3 regions of the Pseudomonas sp. GW821-FHT03E01 genome follow, and region 1 is predicted to be linked to each of the others. Evidence: predicted binding sites of a transcription regulator. Region 1 holds the regulator's gene; each other region holds the start of a gene.
What was found. The regulator sigma-54, encoded in region 1, starts transcription at its own class of promoters, with help from an activator protein. The targets are predictions, from matches to a motif close to ANTGGCATNNANNTTGCTNT.
Positions count from the first base shown of each region.

Region 2: the regulator sigma-54 is predicted to act here: its motif matches at 2,360-2,379, upstream of flgB (flagellar basal body rod protein FlgB).
Region 3: the regulator sigma-54 is predicted to act here: its motif matches at 1,965-1,984, upstream of AC07VO_RS19245 (flagellar basal body rod protein FlgF).

Region 1 is NZ_JBWKUI010000008.1:24,873-29,073, reverse strand. Features, by position in the region: gene lptC (LPS export ABC transporter periplasmic protein LptC) at 1-343, shown strand, start outside; gene lptA (lipopolysaccharide transport periplasmic protein LptA) at 330-875, shown strand; gene lptB (LPS export ABC transporter ATP-binding protein) at 875-1,600, shown strand; gene AC07VO_RS14855 (RNA polymerase factor sigma-54) at 1,785-3,278, shown strand; gene hpf (ribosome hibernation-promoting factor, HPF/YfiA family) at 3,353-3,661, shown strand; gene ptsN (PTS IIA-like nitrogen regulatory protein PtsN) at 3,674-4,138, shown strand; gene rapZ (RNase adapter RapZ) at 4,141-4,201, shown strand, end outside.
Region 2 is NZ_JBWKUI010000020.1:63,374-67,574, forward strand. Features, by position in the region: gene flgE (flagellar hook protein FlgE) at 1-692, opposite strand, end outside; gene flgD (flagellar hook assembly protein FlgD) at 724-1,446, opposite strand; gene flgC (flagellar basal body rod protein FlgC) at 1,463-1,906, opposite strand; gene flgB (flagellar basal body rod protein FlgB) at 1,910-2,317, opposite strand; gene cheR (protein-glutamate O-methyltransferase CheR) at 2,583-3,410, opposite strand; gene AC07VO_RS27320 (chemotaxis protein CheV) at 3,457-4,201, opposite strand, start outside.
Region 3 is NZ_JBWKUI010000011.1:89,617-93,817, forward strand. Features, by position in the region: gene AC07VO_RS19240 (sigma-54-dependent phenylalanine hydroxylase transcriptional regulator PhhR) at 125-1,684, shown strand; gene AC07VO_RS19245 (flagellar basal body rod protein FlgF) at 2,039-2,779, shown strand; gene flgG (flagellar basal-body rod protein FlgG) at 2,825-3,610, shown strand; gene flgH (flagellar basal body L-ring protein FlgH) at 3,663-4,201, shown strand, end outside.

The DNA.
Region 1 (4,201 bases):
GACGGAAGTGACGTTGCTGTCCAACCCTGACCTGAACATGTTTCGTGGCACCGAATTCCCTTGGCACGTCCAGAGCGAACGCGGCGAAGTCAACCCGGACGGCACCCAGGTCGAGCTGATCGACTCGGTACGTATCACGCGTTTCGACGAAAAAAACCGTAAAACCCTGATTACCACCACCCGTATGACAGTGTTCCCGCAGCAGCAATATGCGCAGACCGATCAACCCGTTAGAATCGATGGCGCCGGCGGTGTATCGACAGGCAACGGAATGAAAGCGTACTTGAAAGAAAGCAGGATACACCTGCTATCGAACGTAAGAGGACAGTATGAGGCTCGTTAAAACCCTCCCTATTTTGCTCAGTCTGAGCGCAGCACTGGGAAGCGTGAGCGCCTGGGCTCTGCCGACCGATCAAGCGCAGCCTATCCGCATCCAGGCCGACGACGCCCAACTGGACGACAAGAACGGTGTTGCCACCTATAAAGGTGATGTGATCATCACTCAGGGCTCGATGATCGTTAAGGGCAACACCGTGACCATCACCCGCACGCCAACAGGCGAGATCGATGTGGTGACCTCGGTGGGCAACCTCGCCTACTTCGAGCAACTGCAGACCGCTGGCGACACCAAGCCTGTTCAGGGCTGGGGCGTAACCATCCAGTACCACGCAGCGCAAAACCGCGTCGTACTGATCGACAAGGCCAAAGTTGTCGACAAGGACAACAACGTCACCCAGGGCGAAAAAATCGTCTATGACACGATCAAGAAACTCGCCAGCGCCGGTCGCGCCACGGGCAGCAAGGTCACCGAGACACGTCCGCGTATCGACATGGTGATCCAGCCGAAGAAGAAAACCGACGAGAAAACCCAGTAATGGCAACTCTGAAAGCTCAGCATCTGGCCAAGAGCTACAAGAGCCGCCAGGTCGTGCGTGACGTCAGCCTGTCCATCGACAGCGGCCAGATCGTCGGCCTGCTTGGCCCCAACGGCGCCGGCAAAACCACCTGTTTTTACATGATCGTGGGTCTGGTACAGGCCGATCAGGGTCGCGTACTGATCGATGACCTGGACGTCAGCCACCAGCCGATGCACGGTCGCGCGAAGGCCGGTATCGGCTATCTTCCGCAAGAAGCGTCGATCTTCCGCAAGCTGTCGGTGACCGACAATATCATGGCCATCCTCGAGACCCGCAAGGAGCTCGACAAGGCCGGTCGCCGCAAAGAGCTGGAAAGCCTGCTGCAGGAATTTCACATCCACCACATTCGTGACAGCCTTGGCATGAGCCTGTCCGGTGGTGAACGCCGTCGGGTGGAAATCGCCCGGGCACTGGCCACCAACCCGAAATTCATCCTCCTCGACGAACCCTTCGCCGGCGTGGACCCGATCTCGGTGGGCGACATCAAGCAGATCATCCACCACCTCAAGGCCAAAGGCATTGGCGTGCTGATCACTGACCACAACGTCCGTGAAACCCTGGACATCTGCGAAACCGCCTACATCGTCAACGATGGCCAGCTGATCGCTGAAGGCGACTCCGCCACCATCCTGGCCAACGAACTGGTCAAGGAAGTGTATCTGGGCCATGAGTTCCGCCTGTAAGCGCTGAGGTGCCTGGCCAGTCGCCTTGGTGCTCATATCAATAAAAAATCAATAGTTTTTTATTGTTACAGCGCTCTAGGCAAACACTTCAGTTTCAGGCATATAATTTGCTTATGTTTGGCGCTTCGGCGCCCTGTAGTGGATGGCGCATGTGCGCCGGCGAATAAGGTGTTAAGCCCCTGCCATGAAACCATCGCTAGTCTTGAGAATGGGCCAGCAGCTGACGATGACACCGCAGCTGCAACAGGCCATCCGCCTGCTCCAATTGTCGACCCTGGACCTGCAACAGGAAATCCAGGAGGCCCTGGAGTCCAATCCGATGCTCGAACGCCAGGAAGAAGGCGACGACTTCGATAACGCAGACCCCTTGGCCGACAAAGCCGAACAGCAACCCAACACCGACATTCAGGAACCCTCCTACCAGGAAACCGCCCCGACGGTGGATAACCTTGAGGAAGGCGACTGGAACGAGCGCATTCCCAACGAATTGCCTGTCGATACCGCCTGGGAAGACGTCTACCAGACCAGCGCCAGCAGCCTGCCGAGCAACGATGACGACGAGTGGGATTTCACCACCCGTACTTCGGCCGGTGAAAGCCTGCAAAGCCATTTGCTCTGGCAACTGAACCTGGCACCGATGTCCGACACCGATCGCCTGATCGCCGTGACCCTGATCGACTGCATCAACAATCAGGGCTATCTGGACGAAACCCTCGAGGAAATCCTCGAGGCCTTCGATCCGGAACTGGACATCGAACTGGACGAAATCGAAGCCGTCCTGCACCGCATCCAGCAATTCGAGCCCGCCGGTATCGGCGCCCGCAACCTCGGTGAATGCCTGCTGCTGCAACTGCGCCAACTGCCCGCCAAGACCCCTTGGCTGACCGAGGCCAAGCGCCTGGTCACCGATTACATCGACCTGCTCGGCAGCCGCGACTACAGCCAGCTGATGCGCCGTATGAAGCTCAAGGAAGATGAACTGCGCCAGGTGATCGAACTGGTCCAGAGCCTCAACCCGCGCCCGGGGTCGCAAATCGAGTCCACCGAAGCCGAATACGTCGTTCCCGACGTGATCGTGCGCAAGGACAACGAGCGCTGGCTGGTGGAACTGAACCAGGAGTCGGTGCCGCGCCTGCGGGTCAACGCCCAATACGCCGGCTTCGTACGCCGCGCCGATACCAGCGCTGACAACACCTTCATGCGTAATCAGTTGCAGGAGGCTCGCTGGTTCATCAAGAGCCTGCAAAGCCGCAACGAAACCCTGATGAAAGTGGCCACCCAGATCGTCGAGCATCAACGCGGCTTCCTGGAGTACGGCGACGAGGCCATGAAACCGCTGGTGCTGCATGACATCGCCGAAGCGGTGGGCATGCACGAATCGACGATTTCACGGGTGACCACGCAAAAATTCATGCATACCCCACGGGGCATCTATGAACTGAAATACTTTTTTTCCAGCCACGTCAGTACCTCCGAAGGCGGTGAATGCTCGTCTACGGCGATCCGCGCGATCATCAAAAAACTGGTTGCCGCGGAAAATCAGAAAAAGCCGTTGAGTGACAGCAAGATCGCTGGTTTACTGGAGGCACAAGGCATTCAGGTGGCTCGCCGCACCGTCGCCAAGTACCGCGAATCCCTAGGAATCGCGCCTTCGAGCGAACGCAAGCGGTTGATGTAGAGCCACGCCACAGCGTTCCAGTGGTAGATCATCGGATCTACCGCTTTATGCACTGGCAACGAAGGAGAAGCTGTATGCAAGTCAACATCAGTGGACACCAACTGGAAGTGACCGAACCTCTTCGCACCTACATCGGCGAAAAACTCGAACGATTAGAGAGGCATTTCGACAAGATCACCAACGTGCAGGTCACGATGACGGTCGAGAAGCTCAAGCAGAAAATCGAAGCCACGCTGCATATTCCCGGCAATGAGGTGGTCGCTAACGCGGAACATACCGATATGTACGCAGCGATCGACGCACTGACCGACAAGCTGGATAAACAACTCAAAAAGCATAAGGAAAAGACCCAGAGCCTCCTCCAGGGCGCGACCGGTCGTTAACACTCCCAACCCATGATCCGACTTGAAAGCATCCTGACCCCCGGCCGTTCCCTGGTGAACGTGCCGGGCGGCAGTAAAAAGAAAGCCCTCGAGCAAATTGCCAACCTCATCCATCGCGAAGTGCCGGATCTGGCCATGCAGGATGTCTTCGAGAGTCTGGTCGCCCGTGAAAAACTCGGTTCCACCGGCTTTGGCAACGGTATCGCCATCCCCCACTGCCGTCTCAAGGGCTGCGGATCGCCCATCAGTGCCTTGATGCACCTGGATGCACCCATCGATTTCGACGCCATCGACGGCGCTCCGGTTGACCTGCTGTTTGTACTGCTGGTCCCCGAAGCCGCCACCGATGCGCACCTGGAGTTGCTGCGCCAGATCGCCAGCATGCTTGATCGCAAGGAAGTGCGTGAAAAACTGCGCAGCGCCCCGAGCAACGAAGCCTTGTATCAGGTTGTCCTGGACGAGCAAAACGGTCACTAATCATGCGCCTGATCATCGTCAGCGGCCGCTCCGGCTCAGGTAAAAGCACTGCCCTCGATGTTC
Region 2 (4,201 bases), on a different contig from region 1:
GGAGGCGTGGTTGCAGGGTTGGCCGGGGAGCGACCGTCCATGTAGGTATAGACACGCCAGGCATTGGTACCCGTCTTCACGTAGTACTGATCCATGGTGTGCTCGTTACCCTGGCTGTCGTAGACCTTGGTGGAGATGGTCTTGTTATAGCTGTTGGTATCGGTCGGGCTGAACGGGGCCACGGTCGGCGTGGTTTCCGCCGAGTTCAGGTTCATCGTCTGATCAACCTTGGTAGTCGGATTCGGCTTCAGGCTCGAGGTGTCGATCTTCAAGTCAGTCAACACACCGTTGATGATCTTGCCATTGGAATCGACGCCATAACCCTGCAAACGGTTGCCGTTGTTATCGACCACAAAGTTTTGAGCGTCGGTCTTGAATGCACCGGCACGGGTGTAACTCAGGGAACCGTTGTCGCTGAGGATGAAGAAGCCGTTGCCCTGAATGCCCATGTCCAGCACGTTGCCGGTGTTGTTCACATCACCCTGGCTGAACTGCTGGGAAACGTTGGCCAGGCGCACGCCGTTACCGATGGTCTTGCTGCCGGTACCCAGGCGAGTGGCCGAGTACACGTCTTCGAATTCTGCACGGGACGATTTGAAACCGGTGGTCGCGACGTTGGCGATGTTGTTGCCGGTCACGTCCAGTTGTTTGTTGGCTGCATAGAGACCGCTAAGGCCGATATTGAAAGACATATTCCACTCCTTTGTGCCGTGTTAGTCGGCTCTATAGACCAATGGTTTGCACTTTGGACAGGGCAACGCTGCCCTGGCCTGCCAGGTTCAGCATCAGCTCACCGCCGGTCTGGCTGATGGTCACGCTGTTGACGGTTGCCGGCAGGTAAGTAACCAGTGAGGTCGCTTTGCCGTCGTAGGTTGCGCTGGCAGAGAAGGAGTACGTGCCGGCCGCGGCGACTGCTCCGGCATCGTTTTTGCCGTCCCAGATGAAACTGGCGTTGCCAGCGCTCTGGCTGCCCATGTCGATGGTGCGGATGGTCTTGCCTTCGGCGTCACTGATTTTGAGCGTAACCGGGTTCGCCGACGCCGGCAGCACAACCGTACCGTTGAGGTTCTTGGAGGTGTCGACCACGGCTTTGCCGGTCTGCGCGATGACCGAACGGCCCACCAGCGAAGAAGCCTGCAGAGCTTGCGACGAGTTGTAGTTGCTGGCAATGCCGCTGACGGTGTCGTTCAGCGTGGTGATGCCTTCCAGACTACTGAACTGCGCCAACTGGGCTACGAACGCGCTGTTGTCCTGAGGATCGAGCGGGTTCTGGTTTTTCAGCTGGGTGACCAGCAGTTGCAGGAACGCATCCTTGCCCAATGCCTTGCTGCCGGTGGCACTGCTGGTCGCCGCGGAAAGACCATCACTGGTGGTCGTGGTCTTGACCGAAGAGTTGGCCAGGACATCCTTGAGGCTTACGCCGCTGGTGGTATCGGTAACACTCATCGAAAGTCGCCCCTTATCACTGACCGAGGGTCAGGACCTTCTGCATCATGGTTTTGGCGGTGTTCATCATTTCGGCGTTGGTCTGGAACGAACGGCTTGCGGAAATCATGTCGGCCATTTCTTCGACGACGTTGACGTTCGGGTAGTAGACGTAGCCCTTGGCATCGGCGGCCGGATGATTCGGCTCGTAGCGCGCTTCAAGGTTGCTCTGGTCTTCGACCACACCCAGCACTTGCACGCCTTGACCGGCCGCGTCCTGGTTCTGGAACAGCGAATCGCTGCCGCCGCTCTGGCCGCCCTGGAACATGGTGGCGAACACCGGGTGACGGGCGCGGTAGGTCTGGTCGATGCTCGACGAAACGGTCTCGGCGTTGGCGATGTTACTGGCAACGGTGTTCAAGCGAGTGGTCTGGGCACTCATGCCGCTACCGGCAATGTTGAAAACACTGGACAGGGACATGAATTACTCTCCGCGCAGGGCTGACACCAGCCCTTTGAATTTACTGTTGAGCAGGGTGAAGCTGGCCTGGAAGTTGACCGCGTTTTCCGCGTAGTTCGACTGTTCCAGTTGGGCATCCACGGTGTTCTGGTCGATCGACGGTTGCATCGGCGTGCGATACATCAGCGACTCGTCGCCATTGCCCAGGCCTTCAGCTTCGATGTGACGGCTGTTGGTCATGCTCAAGGCGAACTTGCCGTTTTTGGTTTTCTCGTTCTGCTCGGCGAGCACTTTCGAGAAGTCCAGATCCCGAGCCTTGTAGTTCGGGGTGTCGGCGTTGGCGATGTTGTTGGCCAGGACTTCAGCACGCTGAGCGCGGAAGCCCAGGGCTTGTTCGTGGATACCGAGCGCTTTATCGAAGCTGATGCTCATGTCGGGAAACCTTCGGGTGACCTGATTTTTCGTAACGTGAACATAGCAAGCGGCGTGCCAATTCAAAAAAACCCGTAAACCGGGGCTTTGCGAGCAGTAACGAGGCGGCAATGCCAGAAAAGCGGCAACCGATTTCCGCCGCCTGCCGCTTTTCTGCCGCTTCTCACCATCCAAAGAACGCTACTTGCCCCTGTGGGAGCGTGGTGTCACAGGCATAAAAAAACGGGAGTCCTAATGGACTCCCGTTTTTTATGCCGTCAACGAATCACTTCGCCTGGTAAATGATCCCCGGGCTGCACTGGACCATCTGGTAATGGTCCGGCAAACCGTTCAGCGCTTCGGACGCGCCAAGGAACAGATAACCGCCCGGCTTGAGCGTGCTGTGAATGCGCAACAGGATGTCTTTCTTCACCTCGGCGGAGAAGTAGATCAGCACGTTGCGGCAGAACACGATGTCAAACTTGCCCAGGCTTGCGTAGCTGTCCAGCAAGTTGAACGAGCGAAACTCCACCCGACTCTTGATTGGTGCCTTGATGGCCCAGCGCCCCGGCCCCTTGGGGTCGAAGTAACGCTGAAGGCGCTCGGGCGACAGACCGCGACCGATGGCCAGGCTGTCGTACTCGCCGGTCTTGCAGTTGGTCAGCATGCTGCCGGACAGGTCGGTGGCAACGATCTGCACGCCCATCTTCAACTGGCCCATGTTGACCCGTTCGAACTCATCGATGGACATCGACAGCGAATACGGTTCCTGACCCGACGAACACGCCGCCGACCAGATCCGCAGGCGCTGACCGGGGCTGGCCTTGATCGCTTCAGGCAATACCTTGTTCTTCAAGACTTCAAACGGATAGGTGTCACGAAACCACAGGGTTTCGTTGGTCGTCATGGCATCCACCACCATCTCGCGCAAACCGCTGCGCGGCTGGGTCTGGATGCGCTGAACCAGCTCACCCAACGATTTGATGCCCTGCTGTTCCATCAGTTTGTTGAGACGGCTCGAGACCAGATATTGCTTGTTTTCACCGAGCAAAATGCCACAGGCTTTTTCCAGGAATACCCGGAACTGTTCGAAATCCAAATTACCCGTAGACAAAGATACCGCCTCTTAAATCGTGTTGACCGCCAGGGGCAGAAGGCCTCTAGCTGTTATCTGCTGCTTTGATCCGGTCGACTACCCGGGATGCCAGGTCATCAGGACGGAACTTGGCCAGGAAGTCATCGGCACCGACCTTCTTGACCATCGCCTGATTGAACACTCCCGACAACGAAGTATGCAGGATGATATGGAGCTTTTGCATGCGCGGATCGGCGCGGATCTCGGCCGTCAGGGTGTACCCGTCCATCTCCGGCATCTCGATGTCGGAGATCATCATCAGGAACTCTTCTTCCGGCTTCTTCCCCTCGTCAACCAGCTTGCGCAGGTAATCCAGCGCTTGCCGGCCGTCGTTCAACGCCACCACTTCGACACCGATCGTTTGCAGGCAACGGGTCACCTGCTTGCGTGCCACCGACGAGTCGTCGACCGTCAATACGCGCAAAGAGAGCGCCTTGTGCTGGGTCTCAACATCGACCACGCCCACCGAAATCGCTTCCGGCGTCGGCGCCACTTCCGCCAGCACCTTCTCGACGTCGATGATTTCGACTAACTGGTTGTCGACCCGAGTCACAGCCGTCAGGTAGTGATCGCGCCCCGTGCCCTTGGGTGGCGGATGAATCTCCTCCCAGTTCATGTTGACGATGCGCTCCACCGACCGAACCAGGAAACCCTGGGTCTTGGTGTTGTACTCCGTGATGATCACGAAGGGATTGCTCTGGTCCAGCAACCGACCGGCACCGGTCGCCATCGCCAGATCCAGGATCGGAATGGTTGCCCCCCGAATATTC
Region 3 (4,201 bases), on a different contig from region 1:
CAAGTATTGATATTTACGGGTTTGAAATGGCCTACAGGTGTCACATAATCTTGACGACTAACTTGGTGCTCGCGCAGAAAATTCCTTGCGCCGGGCCTCGATCACCGCTGTTACGGGCCTTCATATGCGTATCAAAGTCCACTGCCAGAACCGCATCGGTATCTTGCGCGACATTCTCAACCTGTTGGTCGAGTACGGGATCAACGTCGCTCGCGGCGAGGTGGGTGGTGAGCATGGCAATGCGATCTATCTGCACTGTCCGAACCTGATCAACATTCAGTTCCAGGCGTTGCGGCCGAAGTTCGAGGCGATTGGTGGGGTATTCGGTGTCAAGCGTGTAGGGCTGATGCCCAGCGAGCGTCGGCACATGGAGCTCAATGCCTTGCTCGGTGCCCTGGAGTTTCCGGTTCTGTCGATCGACATGGGCGGTTCCATCGTCGCGGCCAACCGTGCGGCGGCGCAATTGCTCGGGGTGCGGGTGGATGAGGTGCCGGGGATTCCGCTGTCGCGGTACGCCGAAGACTTCGACTTGCCGGAACTGGTGCGCGCCAACAAGTCGCGGATCAACGGCTTGCGGGTGAAGGTCAAGGGTGACGTGTTTCTCGCCGACATCGCGCCGCTGCAATCGGAGCATGACGAAAGCGAGGCCATGGCCGGTGCGGTGTTGACGCTGCACCGGGCGGACCGGGTGGGCGAGCGCATCTATAACGTGCGCAAACAGGAGTTGCGCGGCTTCGACAGCATTTTCCAAAGCTCGAAAGTGATGGCGGCGGTGGTTCGCGAAGCGCGGCGCATGGCACCGCTGGATGCGCCGCTATTGATCGAAGGCGAAACCGGCACCGGCAAAGAGTTGTTGGCGCGGGCCTGTCACCTGGCGAGCCCGCGCGGGCAATCACCGCTGATGGCGCTCAACTGCGCCGGCCTGCCAGAGTCCATGGCCGAGACCGAATTGTTCGGCTACGGCCCCGGCGCCTTCGAAGGGGCGCGGGCCGAAGGCAAGCTCGGGCTCCTGGAGCTGACGGCGGGCGGTACGTTGTTTCTCGATGGCGTCGGCGAAATGAGCCCGCGCTTGCAGGTGAAATTACTGCGCTTTCTGCAGGACGGTTGCTTCCGTCGTGTCGGCAGCGATGAAGAGGTCTATCTGGATGTGCGGGTGATCTGCGCGACTCAGGTGGACTTGTCCGAGCTGTGTGCTCGCGGTGAATTTCGCCAGGACTTGTACCACCGCTTGAACGTGCTCTCGTTGCACATCCCGCCACTGCGCGAATGCCTCGACGGACTGGCGCCGCTGGTGGAGCACTTCCTCGATCAGGCCAGCCGACAGATCGGTTGCCCACTGCCGAAGCTGGCGCCGGCGGCGATGGAACGACTCAGTCACTATCACTGGCCGGGTAACGTGCGGCAGTTGGAGAACGTGCTGTTTCAGGCGGTCTCCCTGTGCGAAGGCGGCACCGTCAAAGCCGAGCACATTCGTCTGCCGGACTACGGCGTGCGTCAGCCGCTTGGCGACTTCTCCCTCGAGGGTGGGCTGGACGAGATTGTCGGGCGCTTCGAGAAAGCCGTGCTGGAGCGCTTGTATTCCGAGTATCCGAGCAGTCGGCAACTGGGCAAGCGACTGGGGGTTTCCCATACCACCATTGCCAATAAGTTGCGCGAGTATGAGGTCGGCAAGGAGCCGGGCTAAGCGGCTTTTGTGGCGAGGGAGCTTGCTCCCGCTGGGCTGCGCAGCAGCCCAAAAAATGACAACCGAATTATTGCAGGCAGATCGCGCAGGTAGGTTTTGCGGCCGCTTCGCGCCCGAGCGGGAGCAAGCTCCCTCGCCACAGGGGAACGATCAGCGTCCAGGCTGATCCTTGCCTCTTGGCGGCATGACACCGCCGGTTTTTCGTCTTCGATACATTCCTTCAATCCCCTCTAAATCCCTCAAGTCCTTTGTTTGCCGGGCCCGGCGCCGCCAGAAAAAAGTTGGTCTGCAAATTGCTTATGGCTCAGCAGTACAGCGGTGGGCGGCAAACGTCCGGCATGCAGAGGAAAGAGTGTGGACAAGTACCTTTATGTGGCAATGACCGGCGCCAGCCAGAATGCACTGGCGCAGAAGGCTCATGCCAACAACCTGGCGAACATCTCTACCAATGGTTTTCAGAAGGACCTGGAGCAGGCCCGTTCGATGCCGGTGTTTGGTGACAGCTTTCCGGCGCGTGCGTTTGCCATGAGCGAACGTCCGGCCACCGACTTCTCCCCGGGCGCCCTGGTGGAAACCGGCCGTGACCTCGATGTCGCGGTGCAAGGCAACGGCTGGATCGCCGTGCAGAGCCCCGATGGCGGTGAGAGCTACGTGCGCACCGGCAGCCTGAACGTTGATGCGCTGGGCGTGTTGCGCGCCGGCAACGGCATGCCGGTGATGGGCAATGGCGGTCTGATTGCCGTGCCGCCTGAGCAGCAGATCGAAGTCGGCGAAGATGGCACCGTCAGTATCCGTGCGATGGGCGAAGGCCCGCGTGTGACGGCCGAAGTCGACCGCATCAAGCTGGTCAACCCGGACTTCAAGAACATGACCAAAGGCCTGGACGGTTCGATCCACACCAAGGACGGCAAGCCGGCGCAAGCCGATGCCGGCGTCAAGCTGGTGTCCGGATTCCTCGAGTCGAGCAACGTCAATGCCGTGGAAGAAATGACTTCGGTACTGGCGCTGGCCAAGCAGTTCGAGCTGCACATCAAGATGATGAACACCGCCAAAGACGATGACCAGGCCATGGCTCGGGTCTTGCAGATCAGCTAATTATCAGAACGTCGCGCCGTAAAACAGGCGCACGAGGAGAAACGAATGCTTCCGGCTCTATGGGTTGCCAAAACAGGTCTGTCCGCCCAGGACACCAACCTCACCACCATTTCCAACAACCTGGCGAACGTATCGACCACGGGTTTCAAACGTGACCGCGCCGAGTTCCAGGACTTGCTGTATCAGATCAAGCGCCAGCCAGGCGCCCAGTCGACCCAGGACAGCGAACTGCCGTCGGGTCTGCAAGTGGGTACCGGTGTGCGCATCGTCGGCACCCAGAAAAACTTCACCGCCGGCAGCCTGCAAACCACCGAGCAGCCATTGGACATGGCCATCGACGGCCGCGGTTTCTTCCAGATCCTGCAGCCCGATGGCACCACGTCCTACACCCGTGACGGTACCTTCCACCTGGATTCCAACGGCCAGATCGTCAACGCCAGCGGCTTCGCCCTGGAGCCGGCCATTGTCATTCCGAACAATGCCCAGACGTTCACCGTTGGCCGTGACGGCACCGTGTCCATCACTGTTGCCGGCAGCCCGGCCGCCCAGGTGATCGGCAACCTGCAAACCGCCGACTTCATCAACCCGGCCGGTCTGCAAGCGGTGGGTAACAACCTGTTCCTGGAAACCGCTGCCAGTGGCGCGCCGCAAGTCGGCACCCCGGGCCTGGCCGGTTTCGGCACCACGCTGCAGAACACCCTGGAAACGTCCAACGTCAGCACCGTTGAAGAAATGGTCAACATGATCACCACTCAGCGCGCCTACGAGATGAACTCCAAAGTGATCTCCACCGCCGACCAGATGCTCTCGTTCGTAACGCAGAATCTGTAATCAAGTCTATGAGGCGGCCATGAGGTCGCCTGCAACACCGTGAGGTAGGGTCATGAATCGCTTCGTATCTGTTCTGGCACTGAGTGGGGTCGCCGCGCTGGCGGGGTGCGTCGGTCCGACGCCAAAGCCCAATGACCCTTACTACGCCCCGGTGTTGCCGCGCACGCCGCTGCCGGCTGCCGCCAATAACGGCTCGATCTACCAGGCCGGTTTCGAACAGAACCTGTACAGCGACCGCAAGGCATTCCGGGTCGGTGACATCATCACCATCACCCTGAACGAGCGCACCCAGGCGAGCAAGAACGCCAATTCCCAGGTCGACAAGACCAGCAAGACCAGCATTGGTCTTTCCTCATTGTTCGGCACTAAGCCCAGCGTAAATAACCCGCTCGACAGCGGCGACCTGAGTCTGGATGCCAGCTACAGCGGCGACCGCGCGACCAAGGGTGACAGCAAGGCCGGGCAGGGCAACAGCCTCACCGGCTCGATCACCGTGACCGTCGCCGACGTGTTGCCCAACGGTATCATCGCCGTACGCGGCGAGAAGTGGATGACCCTCAATACCGGTGATGAACTGGTGCGGATTGCAGG